3 linked regions of the Salinarimonas sp. genome follow. The protein of the gene in region 2 binds, or shares a complex with, the protein of the main gene of each other region. Links are inferred from orthologs where the notes say so. Each region holds a gene or a part of one and is shown on either strand. Other genes may lie near its edges.

Evidence for each region. Proteins that work in one complex are often made in the same cells at the same time.
Region 1: the proteins of ABL310_RS06185 (region 2) and ccmA are in contact, whole or in part, in a solved structure (PDB 8CE8), measured with the Escherichia coli proteins. The link is inferred for Salinarimonas sp. from one-to-one orthologs.
Region 3: the proteins of ABL310_RS06185 (region 2) and ccmB are in contact, whole or in part, in a solved structure (PDB 8CE8), measured with the Escherichia coli proteins. The link is inferred for Salinarimonas sp. from one-to-one orthologs.

Annotation. Positions count from the first base shown.
Region 1 is NZ_CP157794.1:4,552,944-4,555,741, forward strand. It holds ccmA (heme ABC exporter ATP-binding protein CcmA), read left to right. Parts: upstream 1-976; coding sequence 977-1,621; downstream 1,622-2,798. Other genes in the region: acnA (aconitate hydratase AcnA), read right to left, coding at 1-755; ccmB (heme exporter protein CcmB), read left to right, coding at 1,615-2,283; ABL310_RS21095 (hypothetical protein), read left to right, coding at 2,462-2,662; ABL310_RS21100 (hypothetical protein), read right to left, coding at 2,696-2,798. UniProt on the Escherichia coli protein: Part of the ABC transporter complex CcmAB involved in the biogenesis of c-type cytochromes; once thought to export heme, this seems not to be the case, but its exact role is uncertain. Responsible for energy coupling to the transport system.
Region 2 is NZ_CP157794.1:1,331,352-1,336,250, reverse strand. The notes cover bases 867-3,633. They hold ABL310_RS06185 (heme ABC transporter permease), read right to left. Parts: upstream 2,740-3,633; coding sequence 1,993-2,739; downstream 867-1,992. Other genes in these bases: ABL310_RS06180 (30S ribosomal protein S2), read left to right, coding at 3,051-3,633; ccmD (heme exporter protein CcmD), read right to left, coding at 1,778-1,981; ABL310_RS06195 (DsbE family thiol:disulfide interchange protein), read right to left, coding at 1,111-1,776; ABL310_RS06200 (hypothetical protein), read left to right, coding at 867-1,109. In the rest of the region: ABL310_RS06205 (SDR family oxidoreductase), read left to right, coding at 1-75; more of ABL310_RS06200, read left to right, coding at 240-866; more of ABL310_RS06180, read left to right, coding at 3,634-4,091; tsf (translation elongation factor Ts), read left to right, coding at 4,216-4,899. UniProt on the Escherichia coli protein: Required for the export of heme to the periplasm for the biogenesis of c-type cytochromes.
Region 3 is NZ_CP157794.1:4,553,478-4,556,391, forward strand. It holds ccmB (heme exporter protein CcmB), read left to right. Parts: upstream 1-1,080; coding sequence 1,081-1,749; downstream 1,750-2,914. Other genes in the region: acnA (aconitate hydratase AcnA), read right to left, coding at 1-221; ccmA (heme ABC exporter ATP-binding protein CcmA), read left to right, coding at 443-1,087; ABL310_RS21095 (hypothetical protein), read left to right, coding at 1,928-2,128; ABL310_RS21100 (hypothetical protein), read right to left, coding at 2,162-2,914. UniProt on the Escherichia coli protein: Required for the export of heme to the periplasm for the biogenesis of c-type cytochromes.

The sequences.
Region 1 (2,798 bases), 3.2 Mb from region 2 along the record:
TCGGGCAGCAGCATCGACACGGGCTGGCCCAGCATCGCGGCCTCCGCCTCGATGCCGCCGACGCCCCAGCCGAGCACGGCCAGCCCATTGACCATGGTCGTGTGCGAATCGGTGCCGACCAGCGTGTCCGGATAGGCGACGTCCTCGCCGGTCTCCGGGTCCTTGCGCACCCACACGGCCTGCGAGATGTACTCGAGGTTCACCTGGTGGCAGATGCCGGTGCCGGGCGGGACGACAGAGAAATTGTCGAAGGCGGACTGGCCCCACTTCAGGAAGCGGTAGCGCTCGCCGTTGCGCTGGTACTCCAGCTCGACATTGTGCTCGCGCGCCTTGGGCGTGCCGAACTCGTCGACGATGACCGAGTGGTCGATGACGAGATCGACCGGGACCAGCGGGTTGATTCGGGTCGGGTCGCCGCCCAGCGCCGCGATGCCGTCGCGCATGGCGGCGAGGTCGACCACCGCCGGCACGCCGGTGAAGTCCTGCATCAGGACGCGGGCGGGGCGGTAGGCGATCTCGCGCCCGGCCTTGCCGCGGTTCTCCAGCCATTCGCCGACGGCGGCGATGTCCTCCTTCGTGACCGTGCGTCCGTCCTCGTGACGGAGCAGGTTCTCGAGCAGGACCTTGAGGGAGAAGGGCAGCTGCGAGACGCCCTTCAGGCCGTTCTTCTCGGCCTCGGTGAGGGAGTAGTAGGTGTAGGTCTTGTCGCCGACCGTGAGGGTCTGGCGGGCCTTGAAGCTATCGAGCGACGTCACTGGCGAATCCTCGCGTGCGCGTTGAACGGACGGTTGGTTTCGGCCTGATGCGCGGGTTGCGCGCGCCGCTCCGGGAGCGCCCGGACTTCTCATGCGCGCGAAAACGGTTAGGACGTCAGTCACGCGGCACGGCGCAGCCGAGGCCCCTATAGTCCATTTGCGCGCGTCGCGCTACACGTCCGAGGTCCAGTTAGGACTAACACTGAAGTGGAACATTCCCGTTGCGTCTCGTCGTCGAGGATCTGGAGAGCCGCCGCTCGGGCCGGCGCGTCTTCGAGGGGGTCTCCTTCGCGCTCGAACCGGGCGAGGCGCTGGTGGTGACCGGGCGCAACGGCGCCGGCAAGTCCACGCTGCTCTCCGTGCTCTCCGGACGCCTGCGGCCGGCGGGCGGGCGCATCCGCGTCGAGGGGGCGGGCGAGCGCACGCTGCCGGAATGCCTCCACCTCGTCGGCCATCGCGACGGGCTCAAGAGCGCGCTCACCGCGGGCGAGAACCTCGCCTTCGCGGCGGCGCTGCTCGGCGCGCGCGGCCTCTCGCCGCGCGAGGCGATGTCGCGCGTCGGCCTGGCGCACGCGCACGATCTTCCCGTCGCCTACCTCTCCGCCGGCCAGCGCCGGCGCACGGCGCTGGCGCGGCTCCTCGTCGCGCATCGGCCGCTCTGGCTCCTCGACGAGCCGACCTCGGCGCTCGACGTCGGCTCGCAGGAGACCCTCGCGACCCTGATGAAGGAGCATCTCGCGGACGGCGGCATGCTGATCGTCGCGACCCACCAGACGCTCGGCCTCGAGAACCCGAAGCGGCTCGAGATCACGCCGGCCGCCGCACGCGCCGCGGGAGCGACGCTCGACGCGGAGGGCGGCTGGTGAGCGCCTTCCTCGCCCTCGTGCGCCGCGACCTCGTCCTCTCCGCCCGCGTCGGCGGCTCGGGCTGGCTCGGGCTCGTCTTCTTCCTGATGATCGTCACGCTCGTGCCCTTCGGGCTCGGGCCGGACCTGAACCTGCTCGCCCGCATCGGCCCCGCCATCCTGTGGATCGGCGCGGTGCTCGCGACCCTGATCGGCCTCGACCGGCTGTTCCAGGCCGACGAGGAGGACGGCTCCCTCGACCTGATGACGGCCTCGCCGCTGCCGCTCGAGGCCGTGGTCCTCGCCAAGGTGACGGCGCACTGGCTGACCACCGGCCTGCCGCTGGCGATCGCCGCGCCGCTCTTCGGCCTCCTCGTCGCCCTCGACGGCGTCGGCATGGCCGCCGTCGCGGCGACGCTGCTGGTGGGGACGCCGGCGCTGACCTTCATCGGCGCGATCGGCGCGGCGCTCACCGCCACGATCCGCCGCGGCGGGCTGATCCTGGCGATCCTCGTCCTGCCGCTGATGATCCCCACGCTCATCTTCGGCGTCTCGGCCGCCAACGCCGCGCGCGGCGGCGACATCCCGTTCACGACCCCGCTCCTGATGCTCGCGGCGATCACCCTGGTGAGCGCCGTCATCGGCACGGTGGGGGCGGCGCTCGCGCTCAGGCAGGGGGAGTGAGCGGCGGCGCCTGCGACATTCGGCCCATTGACGAGCGTGCAACTCGGCGGTTCACGCTTTCTTTAACACGGCGCGTGCCCTATTCTCCTTGCGCCCCCTCGGCGAAGCGTCTATGTGCTGGACGGGGCGGACAACTTTTACGGTCTCCCTGGCTGCGAGCGCTACGTAGAGGATCAGCATGACTTTCAGCGGCAAGGCGAGCCTCCTCAAGCAGGAACGGGCCTTCATCGAGGCGCAGAAGAAGGAGCTCGAGAAGAAGCTTCAGGGAATCGACCTGAAGTCGGACGTCTACGTCGATCTCGCGCTCGGCAACATGGTCGACATCCGGCCCTCCTTCCCGTCGTCTCGCGACAGGTCGCCGGTCAAGGCCGCCTCCTGAGGTCGACGCGCCGCCACCGTAGGATCGGCTTCCCTATATCCCGTTTCGCGATGTCACGTACTGGTGCCCGCTGTAGCGCCAGCTCACGGCGTCGTCGTTCTTGCGACCGTCGAGCGTGATCTCCGAAGCCGACGCG
Region 2 (4,899 bases):
AAGCTCGTCAAGGCGCTGGGCCGCGTCCTGCCGCGCTCGGTGATGCGCAAGGCGGCGGGAGAGATGGTGGGGTGAGGCGCGGGGTCGGAGGACGGCAGAGTCTATCGTCGAGCAGGGACAGGGCTAGTCTAGGTTGACTCGCTGAGCCGACCTGCGATCGTATGCCCCTTGGCTGCGGTCTTGCTCCCGATCGAGGCGCAGCATCTCGAATTCTTCGATTCTCCGAAGGGGCTTCGATCATGCTCGGCGAAGACCTCCTCACCGCCTTGGGAGCGAGCCCGATCGTCCTCGGCGTTCTGCTGCTCTTCTGGACAGGCGACGCGCATGTTAGCGAGGACGCGAAAAAGGCGCTTGCCGATTGGCTGAAGAGGGACCCTCGTCCGCCCAAGACGAGAGCCGTCCGGCTGCTCGTGGAGGGACAATACGAACGCGTCTTCGGCGGAAGCACTCTTTCCCTCAGATTTATCATCGGCTCTATCGGCTTCAGCCTTGCTACACTATCCTCTTTTGTTCTTATATTCGACACCTTCAACTATCTGCGGGGCGCAGATACGATCATTCAGCACGCCTTTAGACGGGAAGGGTATATCACGCTGATGTTCGCGATATCGGTAAATCTGCTTGCCGATTTGGCATCCAACATTCAGACGAGGATATTTTTGAATGCGCTGTTTTCACAGAAGTTGAAAACAATTACTCTTATAGTACTTGATTTTATGCTTACAACACTGATATTGGTCGTCATTGCAGAGATTTCCTACTATACCACAAAACTGATTCTCGACTATGATAATCTTTCCACCTTTACTGCGGCATTCTTCCAGTTTGTTGTCTTCGAATCCGGGAGCTACTCCGTCTTCGGAATTTTCGCCAGCGAAGATAGCGCGATACTGTACATGATGGTCGCAACCACGTATCTCACGTCCGTCTGGATCTGGGCTGCCGCGATCGGCATGACCGCGATCCGATTGGCGTCCCGTCTGCTGGGCGTGAAGCGGCTGATCACCTTCGTCTTTCCCGTCGACGACAAGCCGATCAGGTCCATCGGCATCGTCTTCGCCGGCGTCTATCTCGTGGTCGCGAGCATAGCGGCCCTGCTTCCGCTGTAGCTCAAACCTCGGGCACGCGCCCCCGCATCCCCTCCGGCAGCGCCGCGCGCAGAGCCTCGAGGAAGGGGCCGATCTGGCCCGGCTCGATCGGGCCGATGTGCTTGTGGCGCACGATGCCCTCGGCGTCGACGATGAAGGTCTCCGGCACGCCGTAGACGCCCCAGTCGATGGCGGAGCGGCCGCTCGAATCGACGCCGACGCGGTCGTAGGGATTGCCGAGCGCGCCGAGGAAGCGCCGGGCGTTCTCCGGCGCGTCCTTGTAGTTGATGCCCACCATGGTGACGAAGGGCAATTCGGCGAGCTCCATCAGCACCGGATGCTCGACGCGGCAGGGGCCGCACCAGGAGGCCCAGACGTTGACGATGGTCACCGGCCGCTCCGGCGTGCCGGCGAGATCGGCGCTGGAGAAGCCGGGGATCTGCGCGCCGGCGTCCCGCAGCCCCTCGAGCGGCGGCAGCGTCACCTGCGGCGCGGGGCGCCCGATCAGGACGGACGGCACGCGCGACGGGTCGCCGAACAGGCCGATGAAGAACACGATCGAGAGGCCGGCGAAGATCAGGACCGGCAGCAGGAAGATCAGCCGGATACGGGCGCGCGGCGCGGGATCGGCGGCGCGCTTCGCCTCGGCGGGCTCGGTCTCGGGCGGCGGGGTCGGGCGGTCGTCCATCTCAGGCGCCCTCGCGCACGGGCCGCGCGACGGCGCCGCCCCCGCCGCCGCCGCGACGGCCGCGGCCGCCGCCGCGGGCTTCGAGCTCGGCCAGCGCGCGCTTCTGGGCGCGATGATCGAGGACGAGGCGCGCGATCAGCCCGCCGGTGATCAGGATCCAGGCGGCGTAGCTCGCGATGATGAAGGGGGCGTGAGGGTCGGGCATGGCGTTGTCCCTCAGGCGGCGACGCGTTCGGCGTCGAGGCGCTCGGCCTCGAGGATCGAGAGCGTGCGCACCCGGCGTTTGTAGACCTCGGTGCGCATGGCGTACATGTGCAGCGTCACCGCGAGAAGGCTGAAGGCGAGCGCCATCACCAGCAGCGGATAGAGCATCGAGGGGTAGATGGTCGGCCCGTCCATGCGGAAGACCGAGGCCGGCTGGTGCAGCGTGTTCCACCAGTCGACGGAGAACTTGATGATCGGCAGGTTCAGCGCGCCGACCAGCGTCAGGATCGCCACCGCGCGGGCGGCGCGGGACGGGTCCTCGATCGTGCGCCAGAGCGCGACGATGCCGCAATAGACGAGGAAGAGCACGAGCACGGAGGTGAGCCGGGCGTCCCACACCCAGTAGGTGCCCCACATCGGCTTGCCCCAGAGCGCCCCGGTGATCAGGCACACCAGCGTGAACGCGGCGCCGATGGGCGCGGCCGCCTTCTGCGAGACGTCGGCGAGGGGATGGCGCCAGACCAGCGTGCCGATGGCCGACGCGCTCATCATCGCATAGAGGAAGAGCGCCAGCCACGCGGACGGCACGTGGATGTACATGATGCGGATCGTCTCGCCCTGCTGGTAGTCCGGCGGGGCGACGAACCAGGCCATGTAGAGGCCGACGAGAAGCGTGACCACGGTGAGGCCCGCGAGCCAGGGCACGAGCGCGCCCGACCAGCGCAGGAACGTGCTCGGATTGGCGAGTTTCGTCAGCATGCGGCTCCCTCGAACCCGCTCGATGTAGCGAGCGCGTCACCTCCCCGCAACGGCGGCGTCGTCGCACCTTGGAACCGTTACGGGTTTCGGCGAGCATGGCCGGCGCGCGCGCCGGGGGCAAGTCGCGCAAGTCCGGACCCCGAGGGCGCGCCGCGAGGCCGCCCTCACGGGCTTGCATTCGCCGGCCCGAGCGCGTATAGGCGCGCCCATCCCACACGCGGAGCCCTCCTCGCATGGTGCGAGGCGAACCCGGTGCCGGCTGCTTCAAGCCGGAACGCGGCCCCGCGGAGGCTCAACCGGAGTATAGAGACATGGCCCTTCCCGACACCTCCATGCGTCAGCTGCTCGAGGCCGGCGCGCATTTCGGCCACCAGGCGCACCGCTGGAACCCGAAGATGCTGCCCTTCATCTTCGGCACGCGCAACAACATCCACATCATCGACCTCGCCCAGACGGTGCCGATGTTCTACCGCGCCCTGCAGGCGGTGAGCGACACGGTCGCCCGCGGCGGGCGCGTGCTGCTGGTCGGCACCAAGCGCCAGGCCCAGGAGGCGGTGGCGGACGCGGCGAAGCGCTCGGCCCAGTACTACGTCAACTCCCGCTGGCTCGGCGGCACGCTGACGAACTGGAAGACCATCTCGGGCTCGATCTCGCGCCTGCGCAAGGTCGACGAGATCCTCGACGGCGGGGCGGTCGGCCTCACCAAGAAGGAGCGCCTGATGCTCGCCCGCGAGAAGGAGAAGCTCGAGCGGGCGCTCGGCGGCATCAAGGACATGGGCGGCGTGCCCGACCTGATCTTCGTGATCGACACGAACAAGGAGCAGCTGGCGGTGAAGGAGGCGACGCGCCTCGGCATCCCGGTGGCGGCCGTCGTCGACACGAACTGCGATCCGGACGGCATCACCTATCCGATCCCGGCCAACGACGACGCCGGCCGCGCCATCGCGCTCTATTGCGACCTGATCGCCCGCGCGGCGCTCGACGGCATCTCCCGCTCGCAGGGCGAACTGGGCATCGACATCGGCGCCTCCGAGGCCCCGATGGTCGAGGAGCTGCCGGCCGAGACCGGCCCGGCCGAGGCGCCGGTCGACCTCAGCGTCGAGCAGACCGACACGTTCGAGCGCCTGGCCGCCCCGCGCGGCGCGCCGGACGACCTGACCAAGCTCACGGGCGTCGGCCCCGAGCTCGAGCAGTCCCTCAACGACGGCGGCGTCTTCCACTACTGGCAGATCGCCGCGCTGACCGACGAGGAGGCCGCCGCGCTCGACGCCGACCTCAAGCTCAACGGCAAGATCGCGCAGAACGGCTGGGTCGCCCAGGCCCGCGCGATGATGGAAGCCGCCGCCGCGTAATGCGCGCGATGCGTCGGCGGAACGTCGCGGGCTCGCGGCGTTTCTCCCGACGCGCCGACCGACGACATCAGCCCGGCGTGCCGAACAGGACCGCCGGGCTCCCTTTTGACGGAGACCCGAGATCATGGCGAACATCACCGCGGCGATGGTGAAGGACCTGCGCGAGAAGACCGGCGCGGGCATGATGGACTGCAAGAACGCGCTGGGCGAGACGGACGGCGACATCGAGGCCGCCGTCGACTGGCTGCGCAAGAAGGGCCTCGCCAAGGCGGCGAAGAAGGCCGGCCGCGTGGCGGCCGAGGGCCTCGTCGCCGTGGAGGTGCGCGACAACGTCGCCGGCATGGTCGAGGTGAACTCCGAGACGGACTTCGTCGCCCGCAACGAGCAGTTCCAGGGCTTCGTCTCCGAGGCGGCCAAGATCCTGATCGGCACCGACGGCACCGTGGACGGCCTCTCGGCCGCCGCCTATCCGGGCGGCCCGGGCACCGTCGCCGAGAAGCTGTCCGAGCTCATCGCCACGATCGGCGAGAACATGACGCTGCGCCGCACGGCCAAGGTCACGGTGAAGCAGGGCGTCGTCGCCTCCTACATGCACAACGCCGTCGCCGAGGGCCTCGGCAAGATCGGCGTCCTCGTCGCCATGGAATCGACCGGCTCGAACAAGGACGAGCTCGTCACGCTCGGCCGCCAGATCGCCATGCACGTCGCCGCCGTGAACCCGGCGGCCGTCGACGCCTCGGGCATCGACCCGACGACGGTGGAGCGCGAGTCCGCGATCCTGCGCGAGAAGAACGCCGGCAAGCCGGAC
Region 3 (2,914 bases), 3.2 Mb from region 2 along the record:
CGGTTCTCCAGCCATTCGCCGACGGCGGCGATGTCCTCCTTCGTGACCGTGCGTCCGTCCTCGTGACGGAGCAGGTTCTCGAGCAGGACCTTGAGGGAGAAGGGCAGCTGCGAGACGCCCTTCAGGCCGTTCTTCTCGGCCTCGGTGAGGGAGTAGTAGGTGTAGGTCTTGTCGCCGACCGTGAGGGTCTGGCGGGCCTTGAAGCTATCGAGCGACGTCACTGGCGAATCCTCGCGTGCGCGTTGAACGGACGGTTGGTTTCGGCCTGATGCGCGGGTTGCGCGCGCCGCTCCGGGAGCGCCCGGACTTCTCATGCGCGCGAAAACGGTTAGGACGTCAGTCACGCGGCACGGCGCAGCCGAGGCCCCTATAGTCCATTTGCGCGCGTCGCGCTACACGTCCGAGGTCCAGTTAGGACTAACACTGAAGTGGAACATTCCCGTTGCGTCTCGTCGTCGAGGATCTGGAGAGCCGCCGCTCGGGCCGGCGCGTCTTCGAGGGGGTCTCCTTCGCGCTCGAACCGGGCGAGGCGCTGGTGGTGACCGGGCGCAACGGCGCCGGCAAGTCCACGCTGCTCTCCGTGCTCTCCGGACGCCTGCGGCCGGCGGGCGGGCGCATCCGCGTCGAGGGGGCGGGCGAGCGCACGCTGCCGGAATGCCTCCACCTCGTCGGCCATCGCGACGGGCTCAAGAGCGCGCTCACCGCGGGCGAGAACCTCGCCTTCGCGGCGGCGCTGCTCGGCGCGCGCGGCCTCTCGCCGCGCGAGGCGATGTCGCGCGTCGGCCTGGCGCACGCGCACGATCTTCCCGTCGCCTACCTCTCCGCCGGCCAGCGCCGGCGCACGGCGCTGGCGCGGCTCCTCGTCGCGCATCGGCCGCTCTGGCTCCTCGACGAGCCGACCTCGGCGCTCGACGTCGGCTCGCAGGAGACCCTCGCGACCCTGATGAAGGAGCATCTCGCGGACGGCGGCATGCTGATCGTCGCGACCCACCAGACGCTCGGCCTCGAGAACCCGAAGCGGCTCGAGATCACGCCGGCCGCCGCACGCGCCGCGGGAGCGACGCTCGACGCGGAGGGCGGCTGGTGAGCGCCTTCCTCGCCCTCGTGCGCCGCGACCTCGTCCTCTCCGCCCGCGTCGGCGGCTCGGGCTGGCTCGGGCTCGTCTTCTTCCTGATGATCGTCACGCTCGTGCCCTTCGGGCTCGGGCCGGACCTGAACCTGCTCGCCCGCATCGGCCCCGCCATCCTGTGGATCGGCGCGGTGCTCGCGACCCTGATCGGCCTCGACCGGCTGTTCCAGGCCGACGAGGAGGACGGCTCCCTCGACCTGATGACGGCCTCGCCGCTGCCGCTCGAGGCCGTGGTCCTCGCCAAGGTGACGGCGCACTGGCTGACCACCGGCCTGCCGCTGGCGATCGCCGCGCCGCTCTTCGGCCTCCTCGTCGCCCTCGACGGCGTCGGCATGGCCGCCGTCGCGGCGACGCTGCTGGTGGGGACGCCGGCGCTGACCTTCATCGGCGCGATCGGCGCGGCGCTCACCGCCACGATCCGCCGCGGCGGGCTGATCCTGGCGATCCTCGTCCTGCCGCTGATGATCCCCACGCTCATCTTCGGCGTCTCGGCCGCCAACGCCGCGCGCGGCGGCGACATCCCGTTCACGACCCCGCTCCTGATGCTCGCGGCGATCACCCTGGTGAGCGCCGTCATCGGCACGGTGGGGGCGGCGCTCGCGCTCAGGCAGGGGGAGTGAGCGGCGGCGCCTGCGACATTCGGCCCATTGACGAGCGTGCAACTCGGCGGTTCACGCTTTCTTTAACACGGCGCGTGCCCTATTCTCCTTGCGCCCCCTCGGCGAAGCGTCTATGTGCTGGACGGGGCGGACAACTTTTACGGTCTCCCTGGCTGCGAGCGCTACGTAGAGGATCAGCATGACTTTCAGCGGCAAGGCGAGCCTCCTCAAGCAGGAACGGGCCTTCATCGAGGCGCAGAAGAAGGAGCTCGAGAAGAAGCTTCAGGGAATCGACCTGAAGTCGGACGTCTACGTCGATCTCGCGCTCGGCAACATGGTCGACATCCGGCCCTCCTTCCCGTCGTCTCGCGACAGGTCGCCGGTCAAGGCCGCCTCCTGAGGTCGACGCGCCGCCACCGTAGGATCGGCTTCCCTATATCCCGTTTCGCGATGTCACGTACTGGTGCCCGCTGTAGCGCCAGCTCACGGCGTCGTCGTTCTTGCGACCGTCGAGCGTGATCTCCGAAGCCGACGCGCTGGTGAGCGTGAGGAGGATGGCGTGCCGGCCCGCCGGCAGGTCGAGCGGCACGGTCCCGACGTCGCCGTCCTTCCAGAGCGCGACCGTTCTGCTCGCCTGGCCCTGCCGCGACATGTTCGAACGCTCGATGAGGCCGAGCGACGTCAAGGTCAGAACGGACGAGCCGGGATCGTCTGCGAGAACCGTCGCGTATTGCGCGGCCCAGCGCTGAGGCAGCTGCGGGCCGTCCATCAGCAGGGCGAAGACGAGGTTCGGGCCGGCGGCCCGGATCGCGGCGTGGCAGGGCTCGCTGCGCGCGAGATCCTCGCAGATCATGGCCGCGAAGCTCGAATGCCGCCGGAACACGGTCAGCCCGATGCGACGCGCGTCGACCGCGATCTGTTCCCACCAGGAGCGGCTCGGATCGAGGGCGGATCCGAGCGCGTAGGTGCGAATCTGGCGCTCGTCGAGCCTCCACCGATGGTGCTTGGCCTGCCCGTTCGTCACCGCGACCCATCCGTCTTCGGTCTGCGAGAACGTGGTCGTGAGGACGAAGTTGTTGGGGTCGTCGCGGAACCCGCTCGCGCCGCTGATGATGAACTCGAGCGGCGACGTCGTCTGGCGTTCGCGCAAAGCCTCGACCAGCTTGCGATAGCACGGCCAGTCCAA